2 regions of the Pseudacidovorax sp. DMC4 genome follow, and region 1 is predicted to be linked to the other one. Evidence: predicted binding sites of a transcription regulator. Region 1 holds the regulator's gene; the other holds the start of a gene.
What was found. The regulator sigma-54, encoded in region 1, starts transcription at its own class of promoters, with help from an activator protein. The targets are predictions, from matches to a motif close to TGGCANGNAANCTGCTTT.
Positions count from the first base shown of each region.

Region 2: nifB (nitrogenase cofactor biosynthesis protein NifB) is a predicted target of sigma-54. The motif match lies at 1,592-1,609, and genes of this name have one in related genera.

Region 1 covers NZ_JBQUYR010000006.1:265,621-270,031, forward strand. Annotated here, with positions in the region: gene ACT54X_RS13415 (THUMP domain-containing class I SAM-dependent RNA methyltransferase) at 1-1,228, opposite strand, end outside; gene ACT54X_RS13420 (RNA polymerase factor sigma-54) at 1,330-2,922, opposite strand; gene lptB (LPS export ABC transporter ATP-binding protein) at 3,005-3,781, opposite strand; gene lptA (lipopolysaccharide transport periplasmic protein LptA) at 3,778-4,411, opposite strand, start outside.
Region 2 covers NZ_JBQUYR010000014.1:125,191-129,601, reverse strand. Annotated here, with positions in the region: gene nifA (nif-specific transcriptional activator NifA) at 1-433, shown strand, start outside; gene nifB (nitrogenase cofactor biosynthesis protein NifB) at 1,660-3,252, shown strand; gene ACT54X_RS23290 (4Fe-4S binding protein) at 3,314-3,508, shown strand; gene ACT54X_RS23285 (HesB/IscA family protein) at 3,818-4,237, shown strand; gene ACT54X_RS23280 (hypothetical protein) at 4,272-4,411, shown strand, end outside.

The DNA of each region.
Region 1 (4,411 bases):
AGCGCAGCAGCCGGCATTCGATGGGGCCGTTCCACATCGGCACGCGGCGCGACTCCTTCAGGCGCATGCGCTGCGGCAGCTTCATGTCGGGCGTGAGCACCCAGGCCGTCCAGCCCGCGAAATTGCGCTTCCAGTGCGTGGCCAGTTGCGGGAAGAAGTCATCGCCGCCGTCGGCGCCCGATTCGGTCTGCGCCACCTCGCGCCCGCCCGGCCCGCGCCGCCCCGCGTTGGCGCCGGCGACGCCGCCCACGGCGATGCGCTCGCCATACGGCGGGTTGAGCAGGATCACGCCGCCGCCCTCGACCGGGGGCATGCGCTGCAGCGCGTCACCGCCGCGCAGTTGCAGCCGGTCGGCCACGCCGGCGCGCTCGGCATTGCGCTGCGCGAAGTCGACCATGCGGTGCGACACGTCGCTGCCAAAGACCCGCACCGAGCCCGCAGCGCGCGCGTCGGCGGGAGCCAGCGCCTCCTCGCGCATCGCGCGCCAGAGTTCGGCGCGGTGCAGCAGCAGCGCCTCGAAGCCGAAGCGCCGCGAGGCACCGGCCGGCACGCCGGCGGCCAGGAGCGCGGCCTCGATGGGAATGGTGCCGCTGCCGCAGCAGGGGTCGTACAGCGGCTGGTCGGAGACGGCACCGGTCTCCGGATCCCACCAGCCGCTGGCGGCCAGCATGGCCGCAGCCAGGGTCTCCTTGAGCGGAGCGTCGCCCTTGTCCACGCGCCAGCCGCGCTTGAACAGCGGCTCGCCGCTGGTGTCGATGTAGAGCGTGACCTCTTCGGCCGTCAGGTGGGCGAAGACGCGCACGTCGGGAAAGCGCGTCTCCACGCTGGGCCGCACGCCGCCGGCGCGGGCGCGGAAGCGGTCGGCGATGGCGTCCTTGATCTTGAGCGTGGCGAAGTTGAGGCTCTGGAGCGGGCTGCCCTGCGCCGTGAGCTCGACCTTGAAGGTCTGGCGCGGCTGGAACCACATCTCCCAGGCGATGCCCGAGGCGGCTTCGTACAGGTCGGCCTCGCTGCGATAGGGCCGGTGCGCCAGCTGCACCAGCACCCGCTGCGCCAGCCGGCTCTTGAGGTTGAGCGCCTGCACGTCGCGCCAGGCGCCCATCACCCGCACACCGCCGCGCAGCACCCGCAGGTCGTCGCCGCTGCGGCCGGTGATGGCATGCACCTCGGCGGCCAGGAGGTCTTCCACGCCGGCGGCGCAGGGCAGGAAAAGGATCAGTTCGTTCACGGCTTCGTCGTCCGAAAAAATGAGGTGGCCGGCCACCGCGATTCGCCGGCACGCCGATCGGAAGCCCCGGCCCGCGCACGGGCCAGGAACGCGGCGGCTCTTTAAAGCGCCTTGCGCAGGTTGGCCGGCGCGATGCGCAGCGCCTCACGGTACTTGGCCACCGTGCGGCGGGCGCATTCGATGCCCTGCTCCTTGAGCATGTCCGAGATCTGGCTGTCCGACAGCGGCTTCTTGACGTTCTCCGAGCCCACGAACTGCTTGATCAGCGCCCGCACGGCCGTGCTGGACGCATTGCCGCCCGTCTCGGTGCCCAGGGCCGAGCCGAAGAAATACTTCAGCTCCACCGTGCCGAAGGGCGTGGACATGTACTTGGCAGTGGTCACCCGGCTGATGGTCGACTCGTGCAGGCCCAGTTCGTCGGCGATCTCGCGCAGCACCAGCGGGCGCATGGCCAGCTCGCCGTGGATGAAGAAGTTCTTCTGCCGCTCCACGATGGCGTTGGACACGCGCAGGATGGTGTCGAAGCGCTGCTGGATGTTCTTGATGAACCAGCGCGCCTCCTGCAACCGCTGGCTCAGGGCCTGGCTGCCCTCGCCCTTGTGCGACTTGAGCGCGCCGGCATAGATGTCGTGCACGCGCAGCCGCGGCATCACGTCGGGGTTGAGCTGCACGCGGAACTTGATGTTGCTGCCGCGCCCGCTGCGGGTGACGATGACGTCGGGCACGATCACGTGCCGCTCCACATCGACGAAGCGCCGCCCGGGCTTGGGCTCCAGCCGCGCGATCAGTTGCGACGCCTGGCGCACCAGGTCCTCGTTGCTGCGGGTGAGCACGGCCAGGCGCTTGAAGTCGCGCTTGGCCAGAAGGTCCATGGGCTGCTTGCAGATGGCCAGGGCGACCTTGCGGACCTGGTCTTCCTCGTCGCTGTCGTCCGCGTCGGCGCCGGCGCGCAGCTGGATGGCCAGGCATTCGCCCAGGTCGCGCGCGCCCACGCCCAGCGGGTCCAGGCTCTGCAGCAGGCCCAGCGCCACCTGGAAGTGGTGGATCAACTCGTCGAACTCGTCGTTGTCGTCGCCGGCCAGGGCCGAGGCCAGGGCCGGGAGCGAATCCTCCAGGTAGCCGTCGTCGTTGAGCGATTCGATCAGGAAGCGCAGCGCGGCCGAGTCCTCGGGCGTGAGGCGCAGCGACAGCGCCTGGCGGTGCAGGTGGGCCTGCAGCGACTCCTGGCTGCGCGCCAGCTCGGTGGCGTCGGCGCGCTCGTCGTCGTCCTGGCTGCTGCTGTTGTTGCGCGCCGGGGCGTCGCCGCCCCATTCGCTGTCGTCGGGCGAGAACTCCACGGTGCCGTCGCCGTCCCAGTCGGGCTCGGCGTCGACGCTCTCGGTGGCGGGCGCGTCGGCCTCTGCCACGGCGGTGTCGCTGCTGCTGCTCGACGTGCTGCTGGCGCTGGCCGTCGCGGCGTAGTCGGTGCCGTCCTCGCGCTCGTCGCGGGGCACCGGGGCGTCGGCCGCCTCCAGGCCGAACTCCTCGCGCGGCGCCTCCTCGGTCAGACGCTCCAGGAAGGGGTTGTCGTCGAGCATCTGCTCGACCTCCTGGCTCAGCTCCAGCGTCGAGAGCTGCAGCAGCCGGATCGACTGCTGCAGCTGGGGCGTGAGCGCCAGATGCTGCGAGACGCGCAGCGACAGGCCCTGCTTCATGGCCGGCCTCCCACGGATTGCGCAACCATGGGCAGCACAGGAGAGATGCCGGTAGGACGGAACGCGGAAACAGGCACCCTGGCTACATCCGGAAGTGTTCGCCCAGGTACACGCGGCGCACCTCGGCGTTGTCGACGATCTCGGAGGGCGTGCCCTGCGCCAGCACCTGGCCGTCGCTGATGATGAAGGCGTGGTCGCAGATGCCCAGCGTCTCGCGCACGTTGTGGTCGGTAATCAGCACGCCGATGCCGCGCTCCTTGAGGAAGCTGATGATCCGCTGGATCTCGATCACGGCGATGGGGTCGATGCCGGCGAAGGGCTCGTCCAGCAGGATGAAGCGCGGCTGCGTGGCCAGCGCACGGGCGATCTCCACCCGGCGCCGCTCGCCGCCCGACAGGGCCAGGGCGGGTGAGTCGCGCAGGTGGTCGACGCGCAGGTCGGCCAGCAGCTCGGACAGGCGCTGCTCGATGCGATCGCGCGAGAGGGGCGCCATGCGGCCGCGGGCATCGGCTTCTTCCTGCAGTTCGAGTACGGCGCGCACGTTCTCCTGCACCGTCAGCTTGCGGAAGATCGACGCCTCCTGCGGCAGGTACGACAGGCCCATGCGCGCCCGGCGGTGGATGGGCATGTGCTCCACGGCCTCGCCGTCGATGCTGATCTGGCCAGCATCGGCCCGCACCAGGCCGACGATCATGTAGAAGGACGTGGTCTTGCCGGCGCCGTTGGGGCCCAGCAGGCCGACGACCTCGCCCTTCTGCACGTCGAGCGAGACGTTCTTGACCACCTTGCGGCTGCCGTAGCTCTTCTGCAGGCCACGCGCCTGCAGCCGGCTGCCGCCCGCCGGCACCGCGACGCTCACCGGCTGCCCCCGTTCTGGCCCGACAGCGAGCCGCTCTGGCGCAGCGGCGCGCCGGTGCGCGGGCCGGGGGCCGGCACCTGCGTGGGCTCGGTGCTGCGCGGCGACAGGATGGCCCGCACGCGGCCGCCCGGCTGCTGGGTGCCGCCCGGCGGCGGCGGGGCGCCATTGACGGTGAAGGTGTCGTTGGTCTGGTTGTAGGTGATCAGCGGGCCGGAGGTCTCGTCGGTGACGGTGGTGCCGGTCAGCCGGCGCATGACGGCGCGACGGATGAACTTGACGGTGTCGGCGCGGCCGTCGTACTCGATGACCTCGCCCTCGCCCTCGATCCACTCGTCGTTGCCGCCATCGCGGCGCTGCTTGAAGTAGCCGCGCTGGCCCGGGTCGGCGGTGACCACGCCGTACTGGTAGCCCTCCGGGTCCTGCCGGACCTCGACGCGGGTGCCGCGGATGAGCAGCGTGCCCTTGGTGACCACCACCCGACCCGTGAAGATGCTGGTCTGCTTCAGGTCGTCATAGCGCAGCGAGTCGGCCTCGATGTTCATCGGCTGGTTGCGGTCGGCCTTCTCGGCCTGGGCCGCGGCGGCCAGGCCCAGCGCGGCCACGAGGACCATGGCACGGCCGAGGCGGCGC
Region 2 (4,411 bases), on a different contig from region 1:
CGTGGAGCGCACGGCGACGATGACCCATGCCGAGGTGATCAGCGACCTGGCCTTCCCCTGCCAGGGCAACCGCTGCCTGACGCAGGTGCTGCACCACATCGAGCGCGAGGACGCGGTGCGGCCTGGGCGGCCGGTGGACATTCCGATCACCGAGGTCCCGGGCCTGCCGCCGAAGCCGGCGCTGCCGCCGCAGCCGGTGCTGCCGGCCGAGCCGGCGGCGGCGGCTGCGTCCTCGGCCCCGATGCCGGCTGAGGCCGCGGCGGCGGGTCCGTCGGGGCTCAGCGACAAGCCCGAGGGCGAGCATGCGCGCCTGATCTGGGCCATGGAGCATTGCGGATGGGTCCAGGCGAAGGCGGCGCGGTTGCTCAAGATCACGCCGCGCCAGATGGGCTATGCGCTGCGCAAGCATGGGATCGAGGTGAGGAAGTTCTGAGCGGCTCGGGCCGTGGCGCAACGTCTTGCACTGGTGCGGACTCTCGACTCTGACGCGTGAGGCTTGTTGGTAGCGGCCGTAGTGGTGGTGCTGGCCGTGGGCCGTGGACGAAGCGCCCGGCCTGGGGTGTGCGGCCTGGGCGCCCAGCGGCCGCGTCCCTCGCTGAACGCTCGGGCAACCTGCGGTGCTCGCCGGATGAGCGCATGGCGTAACTCGCTACGCGCTTACGCGCTCCGCTCAAACAAACGCCATGAGTCAGTCACAACCGGCCCGCGGGGGCCGCGGGCCTCGCTCATCCGGCTGCGCTCCTCGGCGCGTCCACAGGGCGCCCAGGCCGCACACCCCAGGCCGGGCTTGTGGGGAGGTGACCGTCACGCCCGCTCTTGGCAGTCACCCGCGTTCGTCGCTGGCTCCTCAGCTCAAGGCCGCAGAAGCCAGAACAGCGGCATCAGCAATGGCATAGCGAACGCACGGGCCCGGCCGCGCCACAGGCAGACGCACACGCACAGAGTCGTATGCAGGTGCAGGTGCAGGTGCAGGTGCAGGTGCAGGTGCGGGGGTAGGGGTAGGGGGTAGAGGTGGGCGTGGGGGCGGTGGCGCAGTGCGCGACTGCGGTCGCTGACCCGCGAGCAGTGTTGTGTGGCGGCCATGTCTCTCGAGCGGGCGGTAATGGGCGAAGGTCATGCCAAACCCCAAGCCTGGCTGGCCCCGGCGCCCAGGGCGGCCCCTCAGGCTGCGCCGAGGAGCGCAGCCGGATGAGCGAGGCCCGCGGCCCCCGCGGGCCGGTTGTGACTGACTCATGGCGTTTGTTTGAGCGGAGCGCGTAAGCGCGTAGCGAGTTACGCCATGCGCTCATCCGGCGAGCACCGCAGGTTGCCCGAGCGTTCAGCGAGGGACGCAGCATGTGGGGCCGCCCTGGGCGCCGGGGTCAGCCAGGCGCTCATCCAGCGTCAACGGTAAAGGCCGCGACCCAAGCCAGCCAGACGTTCGTCAGGCGTCAACGGTCGAACCACACACGCAAGCAACCAACACCCCTTTGTCGCAACGCCAACATACCCAACGCGACACACATCGAGCCCTGTCGCAACCCCGCCAGACAAACGCTCCAAAACCAACGCGAAACCGCATGAAACCCAACGCTGGAGCGCCACAACCGCGTGGCATGTTTTTGGCAGTAGAGACCCCGTACGCGGCCCCGTCGTGCCGCCACCCCGCGAGGTACATCCATGCAGCAAGCCAGCCCAGCCAGCACCATGCCCGCCACCACCTACGTCGGCATCGGGCAGATCAAGCCACTCGGCGCCAAGTTCGAACTGCCCGATGCGGGCGGGGGCTGCGGCACCCACGGGGGCGAAGGAAAGGCCAGCTGCGGCTCGTCGGGCGGGCCGGACGACATGCCCGCCGAGATCTGGGACAAGGTCAAGAACCATCCCTGCTATTCCGAAGAGGCCCACCACCACTATGCCCGCATGCACGTGGCCGTGGCGCCCGCCTGCAACATCCAGTGCAACTACTGCAATCGCAAGTACGACTGCAGCAACGAGAGCCGCCCCGGCGTCGTCAGCCAGAAGCTCACGCCCGACCAGGCCGTCAAGAAGGTGCTGGCCGTCGCCAGCGAGATCCCGCAGATGACCGTGCTGGGCATCGCCGGCCCCGGCGACAGCCTGGCCAACCCGGCCAAGACCTTCGACACCATGCGCATGCTCCACGAGCAGGCGCCCGACATCAAGCTGTGCCTGTCCACCAACGGCCTGGCCCTGCCCGAGCAGGTGGACGAGATCGTCAAGTACAACATCGACCACGTCACCATCACCATCAACATGGTGGACCCGGCCGTGGGCGAGAAGATCTACCCCTGGATCTTCTGGAAGCACAAGCGCGTCACCGGCTACGAGGCCGCGAAGATCCTGCACGAGCAGCAGATGAAGGGCCTGGAGATGCTCACGGCCCGCGGCGTGCTCACCAAGATCAACTCGGTGCTCATCCCCGGCATCAACGACGAGCACCTGATCGAGGTCAACCGCGAAGTGAAGAAGCGCGGTGCCTTCCTGCACAACATCATGCCGCTGATCTCCGAGCCCGAGCACGGCACCGTGTTCGGCCTCACCGGCCAGCGTGGTCCCACGGCCCAGGAACTCAAGGCCGTGCAGGACGCCTGCGCCGGCGGCGCCAACCTCATGCGCCACTGCCGCCAGTGCCGCGCCGACGCGGTGGGCCTGCTGGGCGAGGACCGCAGCGAGGAATTTACCCTCGACAAGATCGAGGAGATGGAGGTCGTGTACGACCTCGACCGCCGCCGCGCCTACCAGGAGAAGGTGGAAACCGAGCGCCAGGCCCAGCACGATGCCAAGCAGGAAGCCCTCGCCGAGGCCGCCAACCTGGGCGTGGCCGACGACCTGAAGGTGCTCGTGGCCGTGGCCACCAAGGGTGGCGGTCGCGTCAACGAGCACTTCGGCCATGTGACCGAGTTCCAGATCTTCGAGGTCAGCCGCAGCGAGGCCCTGTTCGTCGGCCACCGCCGGGTGGACCTGTACTGCCAGGGCGGCTTCGGCGACGACGAGCAGCTGCCCTCGGTGGTGCGCGCCATCAACGACTGCCATGCCGTGCTGGTCGCCAAGATCGGCGCCTGCCCCAAGGACGAGCTGTCGGCCGCCGGCATCGAGCCGGTGGACCAGTACGTCGGCGAGTTCATCGAGAAGGCGGCGCTGGCCTGGTTCAACGACTACCGCGCCCGCATCGCCAGCGGCGCGCTGGTGCACCAGGACCGCGGCGACGCCGCCATCCGCCAGGGTGCCTACACCGCGGCGCAGGCCGCCTGAGCGAGGCGCCGCACGCCGCTTCATCCACCCCCCCACTAGCTAGCAATCCACGAGGAAAGCCATGTCGCTGAAGATCATCGCCTCCACCTGCACCGGCTGCTCCGCCTGCGAGCCCGAATGCCCCAACGTCGCCATCCGCGAGAAGGGCGGCATCTTCGTCATCGACCCCAAGAAGTGCACCGAGTGCGAGGGCCACTACGACGAGCCGCAGTGCATCGCCGTGTGCCCCGTGGACGGCTGCATAACGAAAGCCTAAACCCCCCCAGGCTGCGCGCTTCGCGCTCCGCCCACCCCCCCCAGGGGGGCACATCCAGCGGCCCGGCAAAGCCGGTTCCGCGGACGTTCCCGCATGGCCTGCTCCGCGGCCGTTCGATGCGGGTCGTGCGCGTGGTGCGGGTGCCGCGGGTAGTGCGCGTGGTGCCGGCGATGCGGGTGCTGCGGGTAGTGCGGGCAGTGCGGATAACGCTTGCCGCGGTCTTGCCGGCGCATCGGCGCGGCCTGTGCGTTGCGCGCTCGCCCACGTCGCCTGTCCTTTTTTCTTCATCCACCACAGAGACCTTTGACCATGGTTCCCAGCCTCACCCTCACGCCCGCCGCCGAGAAGTTCGTGCGGCGCATCCTGCGCTTTTCGGGCCTGCCGGCCACGGCGGGCTTCCGGCTGGTCGTCAGCGCCGGCGGCTGCTCGGGCTTCAACTCGGAGTTCAGCGCCGAGGCCGCGCCCCAGCCGGGCGAGTCGGTGCTGGAGGTGGGGGAGGTGGGGGAGGGCCTGCGCCTGTTCCTGCCCGCCGAAAGCCGGCTGCTGCTCGACGGCGTGACCATGGACTTCGTGGACACGCCCACCAAGTCGGGTCTGGCCTTCATCGACCCCAAGCAGGCGCCCTGCGCCTGCAGCAGCAGTGGCGATGCCGCCGCCACGCCGCCCGGCGTGGCCCGCATCGACGTGGGCTCCATCGGCCGTGGCCGCCCGGTCACGCTGACGCACTGAGCATGACCCGAGGCGAGGCAGCGGAGCAGCGGCGATGAATGCCATGGGCCTGGGCTTCGACGATGGCGGGATGGCCGCCTTTGCCGATTCGGCACTGGGCCATGGCCTGCCGGCCGAGCCTGCTGCGCTCATCGCCAGCGCCGGCCTGCTGCGCCACCGGCCCGAGCAGGCACT